Regions from separate parts of the Sporolactobacillus sp. KGMB 08714 genome, predicted to be linked through region 3. Evidence: predicted binding sites of a transcription regulator. Region 3 holds the regulator's gene; each other region holds the start of a gene.
What was found. The regulator Rex, encoded in region 3, represses fermentation and respiration genes when NADH is low (regulators of the CRP and FNR family bind a similar motif). The targets are predictions, from matches to a motif close to TTGTGAAATATTTCACAA.

Region 1 (4,929 bases), on a different contig from region 3:
CAATTCCGCCTCCTGAAATGCCCATAGTAGTAAGCGCTTACGTCTATTATTAAACAATAAGCACCGTTGTGGTACAATGACAATATCAAAGGTAAATAGTATCAAATAAACATAAACGGGAGAAATAAAACATGAATAATAACCATTCAAAAGCAATCACAGATAAATTGTTCAAATTCACTAAAATTGAAATCGAACAGATGAAAAACGGTACGTTTGTTCCGGATATCCCGGATTCATCCACCCGGATCAAAAATAACAGGCTGGAATTGTTAAATAATTACTTTTTTAGAAAACAGAATATTTATATCAGTAAACACAACCGGTTTGCCGATTACCCGCTGCATTCGCATCAGTTCACGGAACTCAACTATATGCTCTCCGGTTCATGCTGCCAGATCATCGGAGAGCGGCCGGTCACACTGCGGCAGGGCGGGCTGATCCTGATCGGCCCCGGAATCAGCCATGAAATTAAGGCTCTGGGCGAAGAAGATCTGCTGATCAATATTCTGTTCAAAAAAAGTGCGATGACCATTGAGTGGCTGAACCAAATGAAGGAAAACCGCAGCCCGCTGATCCGCTATTTGCTGAGTCTGGAAACAGACAGCGGCGGCACGGATCGATACATTGTCTTCAGCGGCGGTCAATCCGAAGAAATTCCGGCTGTTCTAAAAAATATGATTGCCGAATATTTTTCAAATGATACCTATTCAAACACGATGGCCGAATTATATTTGCCGATTCTGTTCACATCACTTGCCCGCGAGTACGGTCAATCGCAAAGAAATTCTTCCGAAGCGGCCGAATCGCTGAGCCGCAACAAAAAAATGATCCCCGTGCTGAAGCTGATCGAGGAAAATTATAAAGACATTAATTTATCCAAAGCAGCGGTACGGCTCGGTTATAACAAGACATACCTCGGCAACCTGATCAAAAAGCTGACCGGTGTTCCCTTTACACAGTTAGTTGTTAAGAGGCGTCTCTATCAGGCGCGTCTGCTCCTGAACACGACCGACCTGCCGATCAGCGACGTTGCCCAGGAATCCGGCTTTTCAAATAAAACTTACTTTTACAAAGTGTTCAAAGCAGAATTCGGCTGCCTGCCCGGCGAAGAAAAAAAGAATCAGCAGCTGCCCACATAAACCCTCTCCCTTTGCCGCGGAGAGATCCACATAAAAAAGGATCAGGCCGGGAAACTCCCGCCTGATCTTTTTTACATCCGGTATGCCCGTCAATCGTGAACGGCGGTCAACGACCGGTACAGATTGATGATGTCCTCTATGGTCGTATCTCTCGGATTGCCGCCTGTGCAGACGTCCATGAGTGCATCCTTGGCAATTGCCGGAATGTCTTCTTCCTTAACTCCGAGCTCCCGGATGTTCTGCGGAATGCCGACATCTTTGCCAAGCCGGCGGACGACAGCGACCGCCTGATCCCGTGCCTCTTCCAGCGGCATATCGCCGGCACCTGCCACACCCATGGCCGCCGCAATCGACCGATACTTTTCTCCGGTATAATCCTTGTTATAGTCCATGATCGTCGGGAGCAGCGCAGCACAGGCGACGCCGTGCGGAACATTATACCAGGCGCTGAGCGGGTGGGCCATCCCGTGTACGAGCCCCAATCCGACGTTTGAGAAGCCCATACCGGCAATATACTGCCCAAGGGCCATGGCTTCCCTCGCCTTGGAATCTCCTGCCACAGAGTCCCTTAGTGAGCGTCCGACAATTTCGATCGCCTTCAGATGCATCATATCCGTCATTTCCCAGGCGCCTTTCGTAATATAACCCTCGATCGCATGCGTCAGCGCATCCATGCCCGTTGCCGCACATAACGATTTCGGCATACCCATCATCAGATCGCTGTCGACAAAAGCGGCCACCGGAATATCATGGGGATCGACGCAGACAAATTTGCGGTGATGCGCTTTGTCGGTGATAACGTAATTGATGGTCACTTCTGCGGCCGTGCCGGACGTCGTCGGCACGGCGAAAATCGGCACGCTCGGATGGCGCGTCCCCGGTTCGCCTTCAAGGCTGACAATATCTTCATGCTCAGGATTGGCGGCAATAATCCCAATCGCTTTCGCCGTATCAATCGATGATCCGCCGCCGATAGCCAGGATATAATCGGCTCCCCCTTTTTTAAACGCAGCCAGTCCGTCGCGGACAACTTCCAGTGTTGGATTAGGAATCGTCTGATCGAAAATGTCGTAGACAAATCCGTTTCTATCCAGCAGATCGGTCACTTTTGTTGCAACATTATATTTGATCAAATCTCTGTCCGTTACGACAAGAGCCTTTTTGAACTCGCGCTTTTTCACCTCATCAATGATTTTTGTGACAGCGCCGCTTCCAAAATAGGACGTCTCATTGAGAATGATTCGGCTGACAGCCATACTGATCCCTCCACCTTGTTATTTTTTTCACAAAACAATAAAATCATCTGATGGTAAACAGAGATTTCCGGGAATGCAACATAAAGAAACCTAATTAATTATCATTCAACAATTATATTGCCCTGTTTTTTAGAAAAAATCAATATATTTCATGATTATGCAATAAAAATTCATTTTTAAAGTTGTTTTGTTTGTTTTGATTTGTAAATTATGTTACGTTACAAAATGTAAATCTCTCTTTGTCCATTGTTTGATCCAAGCGGGAACAACTGTACCGCCGTCGAAAAAATCCCGGATATTGAGGAGGAGAAAAATGGTTACAAAAATACTGCCGTTTATTAATGGAGCGTTCGTTGCATCTCAGGCTGAAAGATGGATCGATGTTGTCAATCCCTCAACCGAAGAAGTCATTTCAAGGATTCCCGACAGCAGCGCCGCCGATGCAGACCTGGCTGTCGACGCCGCTTATGAAGCGCAGAAATCATGGGAAAGGACACCGGCGGTCGCACGCGGCGACTATCTGCACAAGATCGCCGGCGGTATTCGAAAAAGGGAGGCGGAGCTGACCGATATCGTGATCAGGGAAGGCGGAAAAACGCGCGGCCTGGCAAAGACAGAAGTCCTTTTTACCGCCGACTATCTGGACTATACAGCGGAATGGGCGCGCCGCTATGAAGGTGAAATTATCCAGAGCGACCGGCCTAACGAAAATATTTTTTTATTCAAAAAGCCGATCGGCGTGGCAGCCGGTATCCTCCCATGGAATTTCCCGTTCTTTCTGATAGCGCGCAAGGCTGGTCCGGCACTGGTCACCGGCAATACAATTGTCATTAAACCGAGTCAGCAGACACCGGAGAATGCCTATGTTTTTTCGCAGATTGTTGAAGAGACCGGCCTTCCGAAGGGCGTATTCAATATGGTTCCCGGCAGAGGCTCTGTTGTCGGCCGGGCACTGGCAGAAAACAGCAAGGTCGGCATTGTCAGCCTGACCGGAAGCGTCCCCGCCGGCCAGAAGATCATGGAGGCCGCAGCCAGGAACGTTACAAAAGTATCGCTGGAACTGGGAGGAAAAGCGCCGGCCATCGTGATGAACGACGCCGACCTCGATCTCGCCGTCAAAGCAATTGTTGCTTCGCGTGTCATCAATACCGGACAGGTGTGCAACTGCGCGGAACGTGTTTATGTCCACAGCGACATCAAGGAAGTCTTTACTGAAAAGCTCGTCGCCGCCATGCAGGCGGTCAAATACGGCAATCCGTCTGAGAACGCCGACCTGGACATGGGACCGCTGATTGAGAAGAACGCTCTGGAAAGCGTTACCGATAAAGTAGACCGTGCCGTGAAACAGGGCGCAACGCTAGCTGCCGGCGGCAAACGAGCCTTCGACAGGGGCTACTTCTTCGAACCGACCGTCCTGACCGACGTCACCAATCAGATGGATATTATGTGCGAAGAGACATTCGGACCGGTCATTCCGGTTGCCGAATTCTCAACACTTGACGAAGCGATCGAACTCGCAAACGACTCCGATTTCGGACTGACCTCTTCTATCTATACAAAAGATCTGGAGAACGCCTTCATCGCCGTCCGCCGCCTCCATTTCGGCGAAACCTATATTAACCGTGAAAACTTCGAAGCCATGCAGGGCTTCCACGCCGGGTGGAAAAAATCCGGTATCGGCGGAGCCGACGGAAAACACGGACTTGAAGAATACCTGCAGACACACGTTGTTTACCTTGAAACGTCGAAATAAGCAACTTACTATACAGGCAATATGGCATCATGAGAAACGCTGCTTCCATTATTCACGAAGCAGCGCTTTTTTTGCGCCTCTCTCTTTCACACATAAGTTGATCGGCCGCCCGGGTCATCGATCGTTGCAAGGAGTTTTTCGGTCGTCGCTAGGAGTTTTTCGGTCGTTAGGCGCAGTTTATCGGTCGTCGCTAGGAGTTTTTCGGTCGTGAGCTACCCCTTTTCGGTCGGCTGCGGCCGCTTATCGGTCTGGAACGATGGTTTCGGTCTTCCCAGCCGCTTTTTCGGTCAACTTGGGCTCGGTTTCGGTCGGCACAGGCAGTTTTTCGGTCGTGAGCTATCCCTTTTCGGTCGGCTGCGGCCGCTTATCGGTCTGGGACGAGGGGTTCGGTCTTCCCAGCCGCTTTTTCGGTCAACTTGGGCTCGGTTTCGGTCGGCACAGGCAGTTTTTCGGTCGTGAGCTATCCCTTTTCGGTCGGCCGCAGCCGCTTATCGGTCTGGGACGAGGGGTTCGGTCGGCACAGCCGCTTTTTCGGTCAACTCGGACTCGGTTTCGATCGGCACAGGCAGTTTTTCGGTCGTCGCCAGAAGTTTTTCGGTCTATTAGGCACAGTTTTATCGGTCGTCGCAAGGAGTTTTTCGATCGTTACCTTCGTTTTATCAACCATGGCATCCAATGACCGTTGCGGAAGTTTATTGATTGCGGAAACGCTCTTCTTCTTTCGAGAGATGACGGTCTCAGAAAGAGTCGATCATCAATTGACGGTACAGCAGGAAAA
Region 2 (4,929 bases), on a different contig from region 3:
AGATAAACCAATGCGTTCAATAGATCCCTTCGTCACTAAGTTCTCTTCTGGCATATCCAAAAGCTGGAATTTGAGCGACGAACTGCCGGCATTGACCGCCAAAATCAAAGACATCTCATTCACCCCCTGTATTTCTGGAACGCTTACGATCGAAAGCCAGCGATCTATACGAGTAATGAAAGCACGCATCGCCGGTTCTTTAGAAAAGTCCGGCAGTCCGCCGAATGTACTTCATCATCCGTGTACCTCTCTAATTAGATTTTTGCCTCTTCTGCAGCAATTGTCGAGGCAGTCACTCCGCTTCCGCGGGCAATAATAATTTTAAACATGTCCGACGTTCCCTTTCCATTTGACTATCAGAGTCGCGGCATCAATCAAATTCACTGAGAACCTGTTCCGGGGATTTTTCTATGTTCCGGCTGTCAAAGCCGGGAAAAACAGATGATTTTAAAAAACGACGAAACGGGAGGAAAATTACCCTCCCGTTTCGCAGCAGGCCTTGCTGCTGCCTTCTCCGCTTGTTACCGGCCGATCGGGAATTCGTGAGCCCGTCTTACCTTAATCCTTCCCATTTCCAATTCATGACTTCGGGCAGATCGGTCCCTTCGTCCTGTATAAACGACCGGTGCCTGGCGATCATCCGATCCATTTTCTGAACGAAGACGCCGCATTTTTCCGCATACTTTGGCTGGCGCAATATCACAGCCTTGGCAAGATGGAAGCGGTCCAGATGATTGAGAACGCGCATGTCAAAGGGAGTCGTAATGTCTCCTTCTTCTCGATAGCCGTGAATGTAGAAATTTTTATTGTGACGGTTGAAGGTGAGATTCTGAATCAGATCCGCATAACCGTGGAAGGCAAAGAGGACGGGTCTGTCTTTTGTAAAGTAATAATCGAAGGCTTCATCGGAAAGGCCGGTGTAGTCGCTGGAATCGCTTTTATGGCTTTCCAGCCGCATGATGTCCACGACGTTCACAAAGCGGATTTTCATATCCGGGAATGATTGATGCAGAAGCTGAACGGCTGCCAGGCTTTCCATCGTCGGTTCCGTACCGGCGCAGGCAATGACCGCATCAGGTTCCGCTCCGTTATCCGTACTGGCCCAGTCGATTATGGCGAGACCGTTGCTGACCAGGAGCTCCGCTTCTTCGGCCGTGAACCACTGCGGACGCGGGTGCTTTGAAGCAATAACCAGGTTGATCTTATTGTGCGATTTTAGAATCTTATTGAAGACGGCGAGCAGCGTGTTCGCATCGGCCGGCAGATACTCGCCGATGTAATGATGCTTTTTTTCTGCCAGATGGGTCAGCAGTCCGGGATCCTGATGGGAGTAGCCGTTGTGGTCCTGCTGAAACACCGTTGACGAAGCGATGAGGTTCAACGAAGGATAAGGTCTTCGCCAGGAGAGTTCGCTCGCTTTGCGCAGCCATTTAAAATGCTGTGTCAGCATCGAATCAACGACCCTGAGGAAGGATTCATAGCTGGCAAAAAATCCGTGCCGGCCGGTTAGGGTATAGGCTTCAAGCCAGCCTTCAGCCTGATGTTCGGACAGCTGAGCATCGAGGACACGCCCGCTTGGGGCCTCGAATTCATCTCTCGGTTCAAATACCGGGCACATCCACTGGCGGCTGGTCACTTCAAATACCGATTTCAGGCGGTTGGACAGGGTTTCATCGGGGCCGAATACCCGGAAGTTGTCGGGATTCATCGAAATAATGTCACGGACGAATGCACTGAGGACCTGCATATCCTGGGCTTCTTTTTTCCCGGGCTGAACCACTTTAATCGCATATTTTCGGTAGTCGGGCAGGCATAGATCTTTGGGATGGATGCCGCCATTGGTGATCGGATTCATCGACATCCGCCGAGTGCCTTGAGGGATGGTTTCGGCAATGCCGGCAAATAATTTTCCGCTTTTGTCAAATAGTTCTTCCGGTTTATAGGATTTCATCCAGTGCACGAGCGGATCGGCATGTTCCATATGGCTGCGGTCGACGGGAATCGGAATCTGATGGGAACGGAAGGAATTCTCTACCGGTTTGCCTTCCCACATTTTGGGCCCCGTCCAGCCTTTCGGGCAGCGGAAAACGATCATCGGCCATTTTGCCAGCGTCGGCCGATTGTCGGCCCGGGCTTTTCTTTGAATCGTTTGAATATCTGTGATTGCCTGATCCATTGTTTCCGCCATGGCGGTGTGCATCGCCTTCGGTTCCTCGCCTTCAACGAAATAGGGTTTCCAGCCGATTCCCTCGAAGTACTCCGTCAGGTCTTCGTCGGAAGTGCGCGACAATAAAGTCGGATTGCTTAATTTATAGCCGTTCACATAGAGAATCGGCAGGACGGCGCCGTCATTTACAGGGTTGATAAATTTAATCGATTGCCAGGCGGTTGCGAGCGGACCGGTTTCCGCCTCGCCGTCACCGATCACAACGGCAGCGATCACCTCCGGATTATCGAAAATCGCACCGACGCCGTGTGAGAGCGAATAACCTAATTCGCCGCCTTCATGAATCGATCCGGGAGTTTCCGGGGCAGCGTGCGAGGCCACTCCGCCCGGCCAGGAAAACTGTTTGAACAGGAGCTTCATGCCCTCTTTGTCCTGGGACACGGCCGGATAAATCTCGCTGTAGCTTCCGTCAAGATAAGCATTAGAGACCATGACCTGGCCGCCGTGGCCCGGGCCTTCAATGTAAAACATGTTTAAGTCATATTTATTGATGATCCGGTTCAGGTGAGCGTAGATGAAGTTCTGTCCCGAAATAGTGCCCCAGTGCCCGATGGGATGGATCTTGACATCTTCAGGTTTGAGCGCGCGTTCAAGAAGCGGATTGTCTTTCAGGTAGAGCTGGCCGACGGAAAGATAATTGGCTGCACGCCAGTATTTATCCACTTTATTCAAGTATTCCGCTGAAGAATAGTCAATGATCCTGTCCGTCGTTTGAATCGATTGAGTCATTGCAACTGCTCCTTTCAGATATCCAAATTTTTAAAGTGTCAATAATTTGTGAAATATTTCACATGAATCTTTTAAAAAAATGAGTAAAATAAAGGCAACAGAGAGACAGCCATGAGGCCATGCAACTTTCATGTTATTCCGGCAGCCGAACACCTCTGCCTTCCAACGCCCTATTGCCAACGGTTTACGCGTTGAATATAACACACAATGCAGAATAAGTAAATGTGTATGGCAAAATAAATTGTTAAATTTTTTTAGTAAAACTATTTTATAAAAATATATTGACATTGGCTGTTCAAATTCATATGATGAAGGTGTCAAGAGAAGCGTTTCCAATAGTTCCTGTCGTCCATAGGCGGTCTGTTTTAACTAATGGCGCCCGACTGCAGACATTATTGTGAAATAATTCACAAGAAAAGGAGCGGGACTGATGTTAAAAACCGTGAATCAAAATGACAGGCAGACTCCGGTGCTGAAACCGGCTGCACCGTCTCAGAGCGGCAAAGAAGACAATCTTTCGTCAATTAAAGGGGTCATTGATGATTTAGTTAGAAAATCTCAGAAAGCTCTAGCTGTTCTGGCGGATTTTGACCAGGAGAAAGTGGATAAGATTTGCGAAGCGATGGCGATTGCCGCGCTGGATAATCATATGAAACTGGCAAAAATGGCCGTTGAAGAAACCGGCCGCGGCGTTGTCGAAGATAAAGCGGTTAAAAATATCTATGCCAGTGAGTACATCTGGAACAAGATACGGCATGATAAAACGGTCGGCATTATTGAGGACAATGATGAGGAGCAGATAATAAAGATTGCGGAGCCTGTCGGCGTCATTGCGGGCGTGACGCCGGTAACCAATCCGACGTCGACGGTTGTTTTCAAATCGCTGATTGCTTTGAAAACACGGAATACGATCATATTCGGCTTTCATCCGCAGGCACAGAAGTCGTGTGCTGAAGCGGCAAGAATTATTGCGCGGGCAGCCGTTAAGGCGGGAGCGCCGGAAGGCTGCATTCAATGGATTGAGAAACCAAGCATCGAAGCAACGGGAGCCTTAATGAATCACCCGGGCGTCGCAACGGTGCTCGCGACGGGCGGCCCGGGGATGGTCCAGGCTGCCTACTCGACCGGAAAGCCGGCCCTGGGCGTCGGCCCGGGGAACGGGCCGGCCTATATTGAAAAAACGGCGGATATTAAACAGGCGGTGAATGATATTACGCTCTCGAAAACGTTCGATAACGGCATGATCTGCGCCGCGGAAAACAGCGTGATCATTGACGAAGACATTTATGAAGCGGTAAAGGCCGAATTTAAACGATTAGGAAGCGTGATTATCGATAAAAAGGACAATGCGGCTTTAGGAGACGCGATGATGGATCCGAAGCGCGGCAGCGTCAGAGGGCCGATTGCCGGCAGATCGGCCTATCAGATCGCGCAGCTGGCCGGTATCGATGTCCCGAAAGAGACGAAAGTTCTGATTGCGGAGATTGACGGTGTCGGACCGGATTTTCCGCTGTCGCGTGAAAAACTTTCTCCGGTACTTTCCATGTATAAAGCGGGCGGCCATCAGGAAGCGTTTAAAATTGCCGGACAGCTGCTCGATTTCGGCGGTGCGGGCCACACGGCAGCCATTCATACAAAAGACGAGGCCCTGATCCAGCAATTCGGTTTGAAAATGAAAGCGTGCCGTATTTTGGTCAATACTCCCTCTGCACTGGGCGGACTCGGAAATATCTATAATAATATGATCCCGTCGCTGACGTTGGGCACCGGTTCCTACGGGAAAAACTCGATTTCGCATAATGTTTCGGATTTCGATCTTCTGAATATAAAAACCGTCGCCAAGCGGCGGAATAATATGCAGTGGGTGAAATTGCCCCCGAAGGTTTATTTTGAAAGAAATTCACTGCGCTATTTAAAACAGGTGCCCGGCCTCAAACGCGTCTTTCTGGTCTGTGATCCGGGGATGGTGCAAT
Region 3 (4,929 bases):
CCTTTAAAAAGTGCTGCTTTCCGGCGTCGGGTTCCTCGGCCTGTTTCCGGACGGGGGCAGATTGCGCATCCAGCTCGGCGATTTGCAGATTTTCCGCTTTCTTGTTGATATAATAATCATAATCGCCCAGATATTCCGTGATGCCGTCTCTTGAGAGTTCGAAGACGCGGGTAGCGATATTGTTGATAAAATAGCGGTCGTGGGAAACGAATAAGATGGTGCCTGAATAATCTGCCAGTGCCGCCTCCAGCACTTCCTTGCTGTCAAGGTCAAGATGATTGGTCGGTTCGTCGAGAATCAGCAGATTGTCGTGCCGCATCATCAGCTTAGCCAGCATTAACTGCGCTTTTTCACCGCCGCTGAGCTGAGAAACAAGCTTGGAGACGTCGTCGCCGGAAAAAAGAAATCCTCCAAGCACATTGCGGATCTCGTTCTCCGGCTCCTGCGGATAGTCGTCCCACAGTTCATTGAGCACCGTTTTTCCCGATGTCAGCCTCGTCTGTTCCTGGTCATAGTAACCAGTGGTGACGTGGCTCCCGAGCCTGATTTCGCCGGCCAGCTTCGTCGACCCGCCGGCTATCGATTTCAGCAAGGTCGATTTGCCGATGCCGTTCGGTCCGACCAGCGCCACCCGTTCGCCTCTCGTAATATGAAAGTTCAGTCCGGAAATCATCGCGGCCCCGGAAGAGTAGCCAACCGCTAAATCGACGGCGGTGAGTACATCGCGTCCGCTTTGTTTTTCAATGTCAAAAGAAAAACTGGCCGATTTTTCCTCACCGTACGGTTTTTCCAGAACATCCATTTTTTCCAGCTGTTTGCGTCTGCTCTGCGCCCGTCTGGTTGTAGAGGCGCGTACAATATTTTTCTGTACAAAATCTTCCAGACGGGCGATTTCCTTCTGCTGCTTATCGTAATTTTTTATCGCGGTTTCGTATTCGGCCGCTTTCAGTTCAAGATAGCGGGAATAATTGCCGCTATATTTTCGTGCGGAATGGTTGGCGATTTCATAAACTTTAGTAGCTATCTTGTCGAGAAAATAACGGTCGTGCGAGACGACGAGGATGCTTCCGCTATAACGCTGCAGATATCCTTCGAGCCATGTCAGCGTTTCAATGTCCAGATGGTTGGTCGGTTCGTCAAGAATGAGCAGATCGGGTTTGATCAATAATAATTTACCGAGGGCGAGCTGCGTTTTCTGGCCGCCGGAAAGATTGCCGACAGGCGTTGCATCCGGAAATCCGCCGAAATTCAGGCCGTTCAGCACACTGCGGATTTCGGATTGGTAGGTATAGCCGCCCTTTGATTTATATTCTGCCTGAAGCGCGTCATAGGTCCCGAGCAGCTGGTCGTAGTCCTGGCTGTTTGAGAAGCGTCCGGGGTCGGCCATTTTCTCTTCCATCTTGCGGAGCTTCTTTTCCATGGTGGTCAGCGGACTGAAAACCGTCAGCAGCTCGTCATAGATCCCCTTCTTGGAATTCAGTGTGGCATTCTGCGGCAGGTAGCCGATTGTTCGGTCCTTGGGGATGATCACCTCACCGCTGTCGGCGCTCATCACGCCGGCGATGATTTTCAGAAGTGTCGATTTTCCGGCGCCGTTGCGCCCGACCAGCGCAACGCGTTCTCCAAACTTCACCTCAATCGAGATATTCGATAAAATAAGTTCAGCAGCAAAAGATTTGCTGATCTTATTTGTTTGCAGAAGTATCATTTACGTTCACCTCAAAAAGCCAGGGCACGCTGAAATAATGCGGCACATGCTTTCAATTAGTCAGGTATGGTTCCTCATTCATTATTCATTGTAGCCTAATCCTGTTTTATTCGGCAACTGTGCAGCAGAAAGGCAGGGGCTGTGAAAAAAGTACGGCGATCTAATTCAAACAAATCAATTGCTGAATGATGTATAGTGTAGAAAGGATGTCCCGGCAGGTATCAAACATTAGCGGACGCGCCTCCGGGCATTTCATGGGAGGGTTATGAAACGATGTCAAATCAAAGAGTGCCGCAGGCAACGGCCGAGCGGCTGCCGATCTACTACCGATCTCTGCAGCATCTCGTGTCTATCGGAAAAACACGGATCTCGTCTTCGGAGCTGGGAAAGATCGTGCAGGTAGATTCAACAACGATTCGAAAGGATTTTTCCTATTTCGGGGCGCTGGGGAGAAAGGGATACGGATACAATACTCAGCGCCTGCTTGATTTTTTAGGTAAAACACTTTATCAGGACGAACTGTCCAAGGTGATCTTGATCGGTGTCGGTCACCTCGGGACGGCCCTCCTGAATCATAACTTTAGAAAAAATAATAATACGCAGATTGTAAAAGCCTATGATATCAATCCTTTGAAAATCGGACAGCAGATCGGCGGTACAGTCATTCATTATATGGGGGATCTGGCAGCCGATGACAACCATGACATTGCTGCGGCCATATTAACGGTTCCGGCGGATCAGGCGCAGGGTGCGGCTGAACAGGCGATGGCATCGGGAATCCGCGGCTTTTTAAATTTTTCTCCCGTCAGACTTTCTCTTCCTCCGGATGTGTATGTACGGCATGTCGACATGACAGTGGAGCTTCAGGCTTTGATCTATTTTCTGAATCACGGGATAGAGGAAAAACAATCCGAATGATTCCGGCATAAATAAAGTGGTAAAATACAATCGTGATGCTCCGGGGGAACAGACTGCCAAAAATGCCGATCTTTATAAAAAGGCCCTGGAGAAACGATACAGAGGTGGAACGTACGTATGATACAGTTAAAGTCAAAAAAAGAAATTGCCGAAATGAAAAAGTCCGGCCAGCTGCTTGCGCTGACGCACAAGAAAATCAAATCGATGATTAAACCGGGAATAACCACATGGGAAATCGAGGAATTCGTCAATGACTTTCTTGAAAAGCACGGAGCGACTCCGGAGGAGAAGGGGTTTCAAGGTTACCGCTTTGCCACATGCGCTTCGGTCAATGACGAGATCTGCCACGGATTTCCAAATAAAAAGCCGCTGAAAAACGGCGATATCGTGACGATCGACATGGTGGTCAATCTGAACGGCGCGCTGTCTGATTCGGCGTGGAGTTACGGAGTGGGAACCATTTCCGATGAAGCGGAGCATTTGCTGAAGACGACCAAGGAAGCCCTGTATGAGGGGATCAAGCAATCCGTCGTCGGCAACCGGCTGGGCGATATCGGCCACGCCATTCAGGAATATGCCGAGTCCAGAGGGCTGAGCGTTGTACGCGAGTTTGTCGGCCACGGCATCGGGCCGACGATGCATGAAGATCCGCCGGTCGCTCATTACGGCAAACAGGGGCGCGGGCTCCGCCTCAGGGACGGCATGACGATTACGATTGAACCGATGCTCAATATCGGCGACTGGCGTTCAAAAATCGACAGCAACGGCTGGACGGCACGGACAATTGACGGATCGCTTTCCGCTCAGTATGAGCACACGCTGGCGATCACGAAGGACGGTCCGGAAATTCTGACGGCACTGGAAGACGATGAAGGATAATAATGAAAAACGCGGGACCCCGGCGGATCCCGTGTTTTTTTAATGACCTGTCAGCTGGATAAACGACGGCGACGAGAGCGTCAGGCTGATCGCGACAACGGTCGCATTCATCGCGGCATGCATAAACATGTTGACGGCAATCCTCCCCGTTTTCTTGTAGGCATAGCAGAGAAAGAATCCGATGACGAAATAAATGAGAAGATGCTGAAAATCCAAATGTCCGAAGGCAAAGATAAGCGAGCTGATCGATGCAGCAAGAATGAAGCCCATTTTCTTCTTCAGGCTGCCGTAAATGATTTTCCGGAAGACGATTTCTTCCAGCATCGGACCGATGACAGCGACTGCCAGCAAAAACAGCGGCGACATCCGTGCGATTTGGACGACACTCTGGGTGTGTGCCGATTGCGAAGGTTCGCCGAATATGAAAGTATTGATCAGCGATGCCAGAATCTGCAGGGCGAACAGTGCCAAAACGCCGCCGACCGCCCATAGAAGAGATACACTCGCCGGCGCGCGTTCCCCGTTTCGTATGTAACGTTCAGGAAGCAGGAGTAACAGCACGATAATCAATGTCAGAAAAAATATCGCGGTCATGACGACGCCGTAGCCCTGGCCTTTAGGAAAAAATCCGGTCAGCCAGGCGAAACCGGGAATCAAAGGCGACAGAAAACAAATCAGATAAATAATGACAATGGATATGTATCTTTTCGTCAAGCGACGACACCTCGTGTTCTCGAAAATTTTATCAGGGCTTTGAGGGGGGAACCGGCGCGGTTTCCGATCAGAAACAGGATTCTTTTGATGCGCCGCCGCGCTCATACATCCTATTTTAACATAGCGGCGTGTGCCTCTCCTTTTCCATATTACCGAACCTGTTGGTTCATCTCCCCATAATATTCGTCCGTTGGCGGAATATATGCCTTCGGCCGGCATGCCTGTTCCGGGCAGAGCGGGGCTCTTATCTCAAACAGGCCGCTTTCGGAAACAGAGAGAGGATAACGGGCCGAAATCAGGCCGCCGATCCGCGGCCTATTGTGCATCCTGTTTTATAAGTATAAAGTTTCAGCAAGTCATAGGTATAAGCAGGCGGACAAAGATACTGCATCCGCGGCCTGTCCGTCGCCCGGCTGCCCGCGGCATCGCAACTAAGCTTCCGGCTTTGCCTGAAGGCCGGCCGATCGGCAAGTTTTCTTTATGAAAAGCTTGCAAATCAAAATGGAATTGATTATTATATTAAATGGATTAGCACTCGGACGAATAGAGTGCTAACAAAGTACTTTACTTAACATTCAATTTAAGGAGGGTATTTCTTTCATGTTAAAGCCATTGGGTGATCGCATCGTTATCGAACCACAAGAAAAAGAAGAAAAAACTGCAAGTGGTATCGTGCTGCCGGACTCGGCGAAGGAGAAGCCGCAAGAAGG
Region 4 (4,929 bases), on a different contig from region 3:
ATTAAACAAACGATTTACTGGAGGGGTTTAAATGGCTTCAAATGTTATTGACTCAGAATTGTACAGGGGTATTTATGTATCGGAAGAAATGAGAAAAGTATTTTCCGATGAATCACTCTTACAAAAATGGTTGGATTGTTGGGTAGCGTTGGGAAAAGCTGAAGGAGATATTGGTGTTATTCCAAAAGCTGCGGCAGAAGAGATTGCCAAAAAAGCTGATTATAGAAATTTGGAAATGAAGACAATTCGTGAAGGTATTGTTGATACGACTCATCCATTAATCACTCAAATTAGAGAATTTACAAAAGTAGTTGGCGGTGAAGCGGGAGGATATATTCATTGGGGCGCGACGACTCAGGATATTATGGATAGTGCAGTCGTTCTTCAAATGAAAGAAGCACAGCAAATTCTTTTGAACCAATTATATAAATTTTTAAGAACGCTACTCAGACTTTCTCAGGAACATAAAGAAACGATTATGCCTGGAAGAACACATGGGCAACATGCCTTACCTGTAACCTTAGGTTATAAAATCGCGGTTTGGGCAGATGAGATTGGTAAGCATATTGAGAGACTAAAAGAAGGGGAAAAACGTTATCTGGTTGGATCATTCAGCGGTGCAGCAGGTACGCTTGCTTCAATAGGGGAACATGGACTGGATGTGCAAAAACTTTACTGTGAAAATTTAGGACTTGACCAACCAACCATTACATGGCATGTACAAAGAGACGGTTTTGCGGAATTTTCCAGCATTATTGCAATGATATCCGGGACTGTCGGAAAAATAGCAAATGAGATAATAAATTTGCAAAGATCTGAAATAGGTGAAATAGAAGAAGGATTTAAAATGGGCCAAGTGGGCAGCAGCACAATGCCACACAAGAGAAATCCGATGATATGCGAATATGTAGTCGGCCTGACTAGGCTTGTTCAAAGAAATGCATCACTAGGCTTTGATGGAATGATTCAAGAACACGAGAGAGACATGACCTTTTGGACAACAGAATGGGCATATATTCCGGAAATTTGTATACTGACCAGTGGTGAAATACAGCAAATGCAAAATATTTTAGAAAGACTAATTATACACAAAGAAAATATGGAGAAAAATTTAAATTTACTTCAAGGTTTGATTGTATCCGAAAATCTTATGCTTGCTCTTGGGCGACACGTTGGACGACAAGTGGCACATGAAATGGTCTATAAAGTTTCAATGAAGGCATTTGAAGAAAAGAGACCATTACTAGACGTTACATTTGAAGACAAGGATATTATGGCTCAAATGAATGAAAAAGAAGTGAGAGAGCATCTGCATCCTAAAAATTATATTGGTCTATGTGTCCAATTCGTTGAACGAGTAAGCGAAAAGTGGCATTCCTACGCTGAAAATAAAGGTTGACACTGATTAAAAATCAAAATTAGAAAAATGATTGAGGAAACACTTTTATTAGCTAATTCTTATTGAATACAATTAATTCTATGAATAAGCAAAAAGTGTTTTCTCAACCCATATTTTACTATTCTTCATAGTGGAGAATAGATACACAAATATATATTACCACACATTGATTGTTCTTATGCTCATTCAGACAAATAATTATATTCTATTATTTGTCAAAATATTCGTAATTTAATAATCGCTCGGAAAGGGGATCATTCAATGTCTTCTGCTGGATATACCACAAGAAGTGAAGTTAAAATCCTCCAGTTATTAATTACATTAGTCATTGGATGCGGTATTTGGTTTATACCGGCACCCAATGGCTTACATGAGACGGCATGGCACTTGCTTGCTATTTTCGTTGCAACCATTGTCGCATTAATCATTAAGCCACTTCCGATGGGAGCCGTTTCAATCATTGCAATAACAGCTACAATACTAACGAAGACCTTGCCTATTGAAGACGCTTTATCAGGTTTTGCCAATCCGACTATTTGGTTGATCGTTACTGCTTTTTTCATTTCAAGAGGCTTTATAAAAACCGGGCTTGGCAACCGTATTGCTTATGTTTTTGTGCGCCAATTTGGTAAAAAAACGTTGGGACTTTCTTATTCTTTACTCGCAAGTGATTTTATACTCGCCCCGGCAATGCCTAGTGTTACCGCAAGATCCGGCGGGATAATATTCCCAATTATTCGTTCTCTATCCGATACATTTGGTTCCAAGGTTGAAGATGGGACTGAAAGAAAGATGGGTTCTTTTTTGACAACAGTTGCCTTTCAGGGCAGTGCAATAACTTCAGCTATGTTTTTAACGGCAATGGCGGGTAATCCTCTAATTGTTTCACTAGCGAAAAGTATCATCCATGTCAATATAACATGGATGGGATGGTTTTTAGCAGCATTGCTCCCTGGCTTAGTCGCTTTAATTATCATTCCTTTGATTATTTACAAAATATATCCTCCTGAAATAAAACAAACGCCTGAAGCATTTGATCTTGCAAATCAGAAATTAAAAGAAATGGGGGCTTTGAAAAAACAAGAATGGTATATGTTGGGTGTATTTGTGCTGGTTTTATTGTTATGGATTTTTGGAACAAATATAGGAATAGATGCAACCACCACTGGACTGATCGGTCTGAGTGTTCTGCTGCTATCAGGTTGTTTAAACTGGAATGATATAAAGAAAGAACAGGGAGCCTGGGATACTTTAATTTGGTTCTCAGCCTTAGTCATGATGGCGACATATCTAAGTTCGTTAGGTTTTATTCCCTGGTTTAGCAGAATAATGGCTGCGGCCGTAAAAGGATTGCCTTGGATAACAGCCTTGATTGTACTCGCTCTTGTTTATTTCTATTCTCATTATCTATTCGCTAGTGCAACTGCGCATATCAGCGCTATGTACTCTGCTTTTCTTGCTGTAGCCCTGTCCGCAGGAGCACCCGGAATGCTTGCTGCCCTGCTTTTAGCGTTTTTCAGTAATGTTTTCTATTGCACTACTCATTACGGAGGTGGACCAGCACCGGTCTTATTTGGGGCAGGTTATGTCACTCAGAAGAAGTGGTGGTCCATAGGTTTTCTTATATCCATTGTTCACTTAATAATTTGGATTATAATTGGCGGCCTATGGTGGAAAATTATCGGTCTCTGGTAATAGAGTAAAAGATTATGATTCAACACATTCAGTAATATGAAAAACATAAAAGAGTTTCTTATACGGAAGCTCTTTTATGTTAATTTGTTCGATGGAATATATTGAGTCTGAAGGAGCAGAAAAGTTAATGAAACAATACGATATTGTAGTCGTCGGTGCCGGCGGTGCTGGCATGCAAGCAGCACTGAATGCGGCTAAGGGAAATGATTTGAGCGTTGTTGTTCTTTCAAAAATTTTCCCAACCCGCTCTCACACCGGGGCGGCACAGGGTGGGATCAATGCTGCACTTGGCTATCGCGATAGTACAGATTCAGTAGATAAACATTTTCGTGACACAATCAAAGGAAGCGATTTTCTCGCGGATCAAGACGCCGTTCAGTTTTTCTGCGAAAATATGCCGAAAATTATTTCAGAACTTGATTACATGGGCGTTCCGTTTTCCCGGGATAAAAACGGTCATGTTGCACAGCGGCCCTTTGGAGGAGCATCCAGTCCAAGAGCGTGCTACTCAGCTGATAAAACGGGCCATGCGATTCTGCATGCCCTCTTTGAGCAGTGTCTAAAAAATGGCGTTGTTTTTCTTGACGATTGGTTCCTGCTTTCACTATCCGTCGATCACGGCATTTTCGAAGGGCTTGTCGCCATGGATATGAGAGAAGGAAAAATAGAAGCCATCTCTGCGCGATCGGTCGTCATTGCGACCGGCGGATTTGGACGGGTATTCTGGAGCCGGACGACGAATGCGATCAACATGACCGGCGACGGGACGGCCGCCTGCTTTGATGCGGGCATTCCGTTAAAGGATCCCGAATTTGTTCAGTTTCATCCGACAGGACTGGCGTCGACCGGCGTTTTATTATCTGAAGCCTGCCGTGGGGAAGGAGCCTTTCTGCTCAATAAGGACGGCGAACGTTTCATGAAACGCTACGCGCCTGAGAAAATGGAACTTGGACCCCGCGATTTAGTCGCCCGCTCGATCGAGACCGAAATTAAACAGGGCCGCGGTTTTGGTGAAGGAATGAAGTCTTACGTCCTGATGGATCTTCGTCATCTGGGCGTCGACAAGATTATGAATCGCCTGCCTCAGGTCCGTGAATTGGCACTCAATTTTGAAGGAGTCGATCTGATTAAAGAACCCGTTCCGATTCGTCCAAGTTGTCACTATATGATGGGCGGCATTCATGTCAGTGATTATAAAACACTGGCAACGCCAATTAAGGGCATTCATGCGGTCGGTGAATGTTGCTGCGTATCGATCCACGGGGCCAATCGTTTAGGGGGAAATTCAGTAGCGGATGTGGTTCTGTTTGGCAAATATGCTGGCATCGGCGCACGACTGACTGCTCAGCAGCGTGATTTTGCGACAACCGGCAAGCTGGAGGAAGATACTAAGCTGTGGAATGAGAAGTTTACTCGTATGCGTGACAAAAAAAGCGGAATTAATTTCTTCGCAATCAGAGACAAGATGGCTGAGGCGATGTGGTATAACGTCGGCATTTTTCGGACGGGCGACGAAATAAAGCAAGCTCTGCGGACGATTGATGAAGCGATGGAAGAGTATCGAGATGCCTATATCGGGGATTCATCAAAGCAGTACAATATGGCATTCATCAATTATGTGGAAGTCGGCAATCTGCTGAAGCTGGCAAAAGCCGTCGCTTTAGGCGCCTACAGCCGGCGGGAAAGCCGGGGTTCTCATTCGCGCAGCGATTATCCGAAGCGCGATGATACACATTTTCTGAAGCATACGCTTGTCTACAAAGAAGACGATTGTTATCGTTTGGACTATTTACCAGTGAAAATTACGACGTACCAGCCGGAGGAGCGGAAATACT

Region 1: fucO (lactaldehyde reductase) is a predicted target of Rex. The motif match lies at 2,414-2,431, and genes of this name have one in related genera.
Region 2: Q6A92_RS03220 (phosphoketolase family protein) is a predicted target of Rex. The motif match lies at 3,003-3,020, and genes of this name have one in related genera.
Region 4: Q6A92_RS04970 (anion permease) is a predicted target of Rex. The motif match lies at 1,531-1,548, and genes of this name have one in related genera.

Annotation. Positions count from the first base shown of each region.
Region 1 covers NZ_JAUUBW010000007.1:52,525-57,453, forward strand. The annotation lists gene Q6A92_RS04185 (AraC family transcriptional regulator) at 132-1,142, shown strand; gene fucO (lactaldehyde reductase) at 1,232-2,398, opposite strand; gene aldA (aldehyde dehydrogenase) at 2,712-4,151, shown strand; gene Q6A92_RS04200 (hypothetical protein) at 4,607-4,929, shown strand, end outside.
Region 2 covers NZ_JAUUBW010000005.1:27,307-32,235, forward strand. The annotation lists gene Q6A92_RS03215 (acetate/propionate family kinase) at 1-114, opposite strand, end outside; gene Q6A92_RS03220 (phosphoketolase family protein) at 554-2,956, opposite strand; gene adhE (bifunctional acetaldehyde-CoA/alcohol dehydrogenase) at 3,387-4,929, shown strand, end outside.
Region 3 covers NZ_JAUUBW010000033.1:5,940-10,868, forward strand. The annotation lists gene Q6A92_RS14035 (ABC-F family ATP-binding cassette domain-containing protein) at 1-1,708, opposite strand, end outside; gene Q6A92_RS14040 (redox-sensing transcriptional repressor Rex) at 1,982-2,626, shown strand; gene map (type I methionyl aminopeptidase) at 2,744-3,505, shown strand; gene Q6A92_RS14050 (CPBP family intramembrane glutamic endopeptidase) at 3,545-4,219, opposite strand; gene groES (co-chaperone GroES) at 4,820-4,929, shown strand, end outside.
Region 4 covers NZ_JAUUBW010000009.1:30,997-35,925, forward strand. The annotation lists gene purB (adenylosuccinate lyase) at 32-1,399, shown strand; gene Q6A92_RS04970 (anion permease) at 1,661-3,094, shown strand; gene Q6A92_RS04975 (FAD-dependent oxidoreductase) at 3,222-4,929, shown strand, end outside.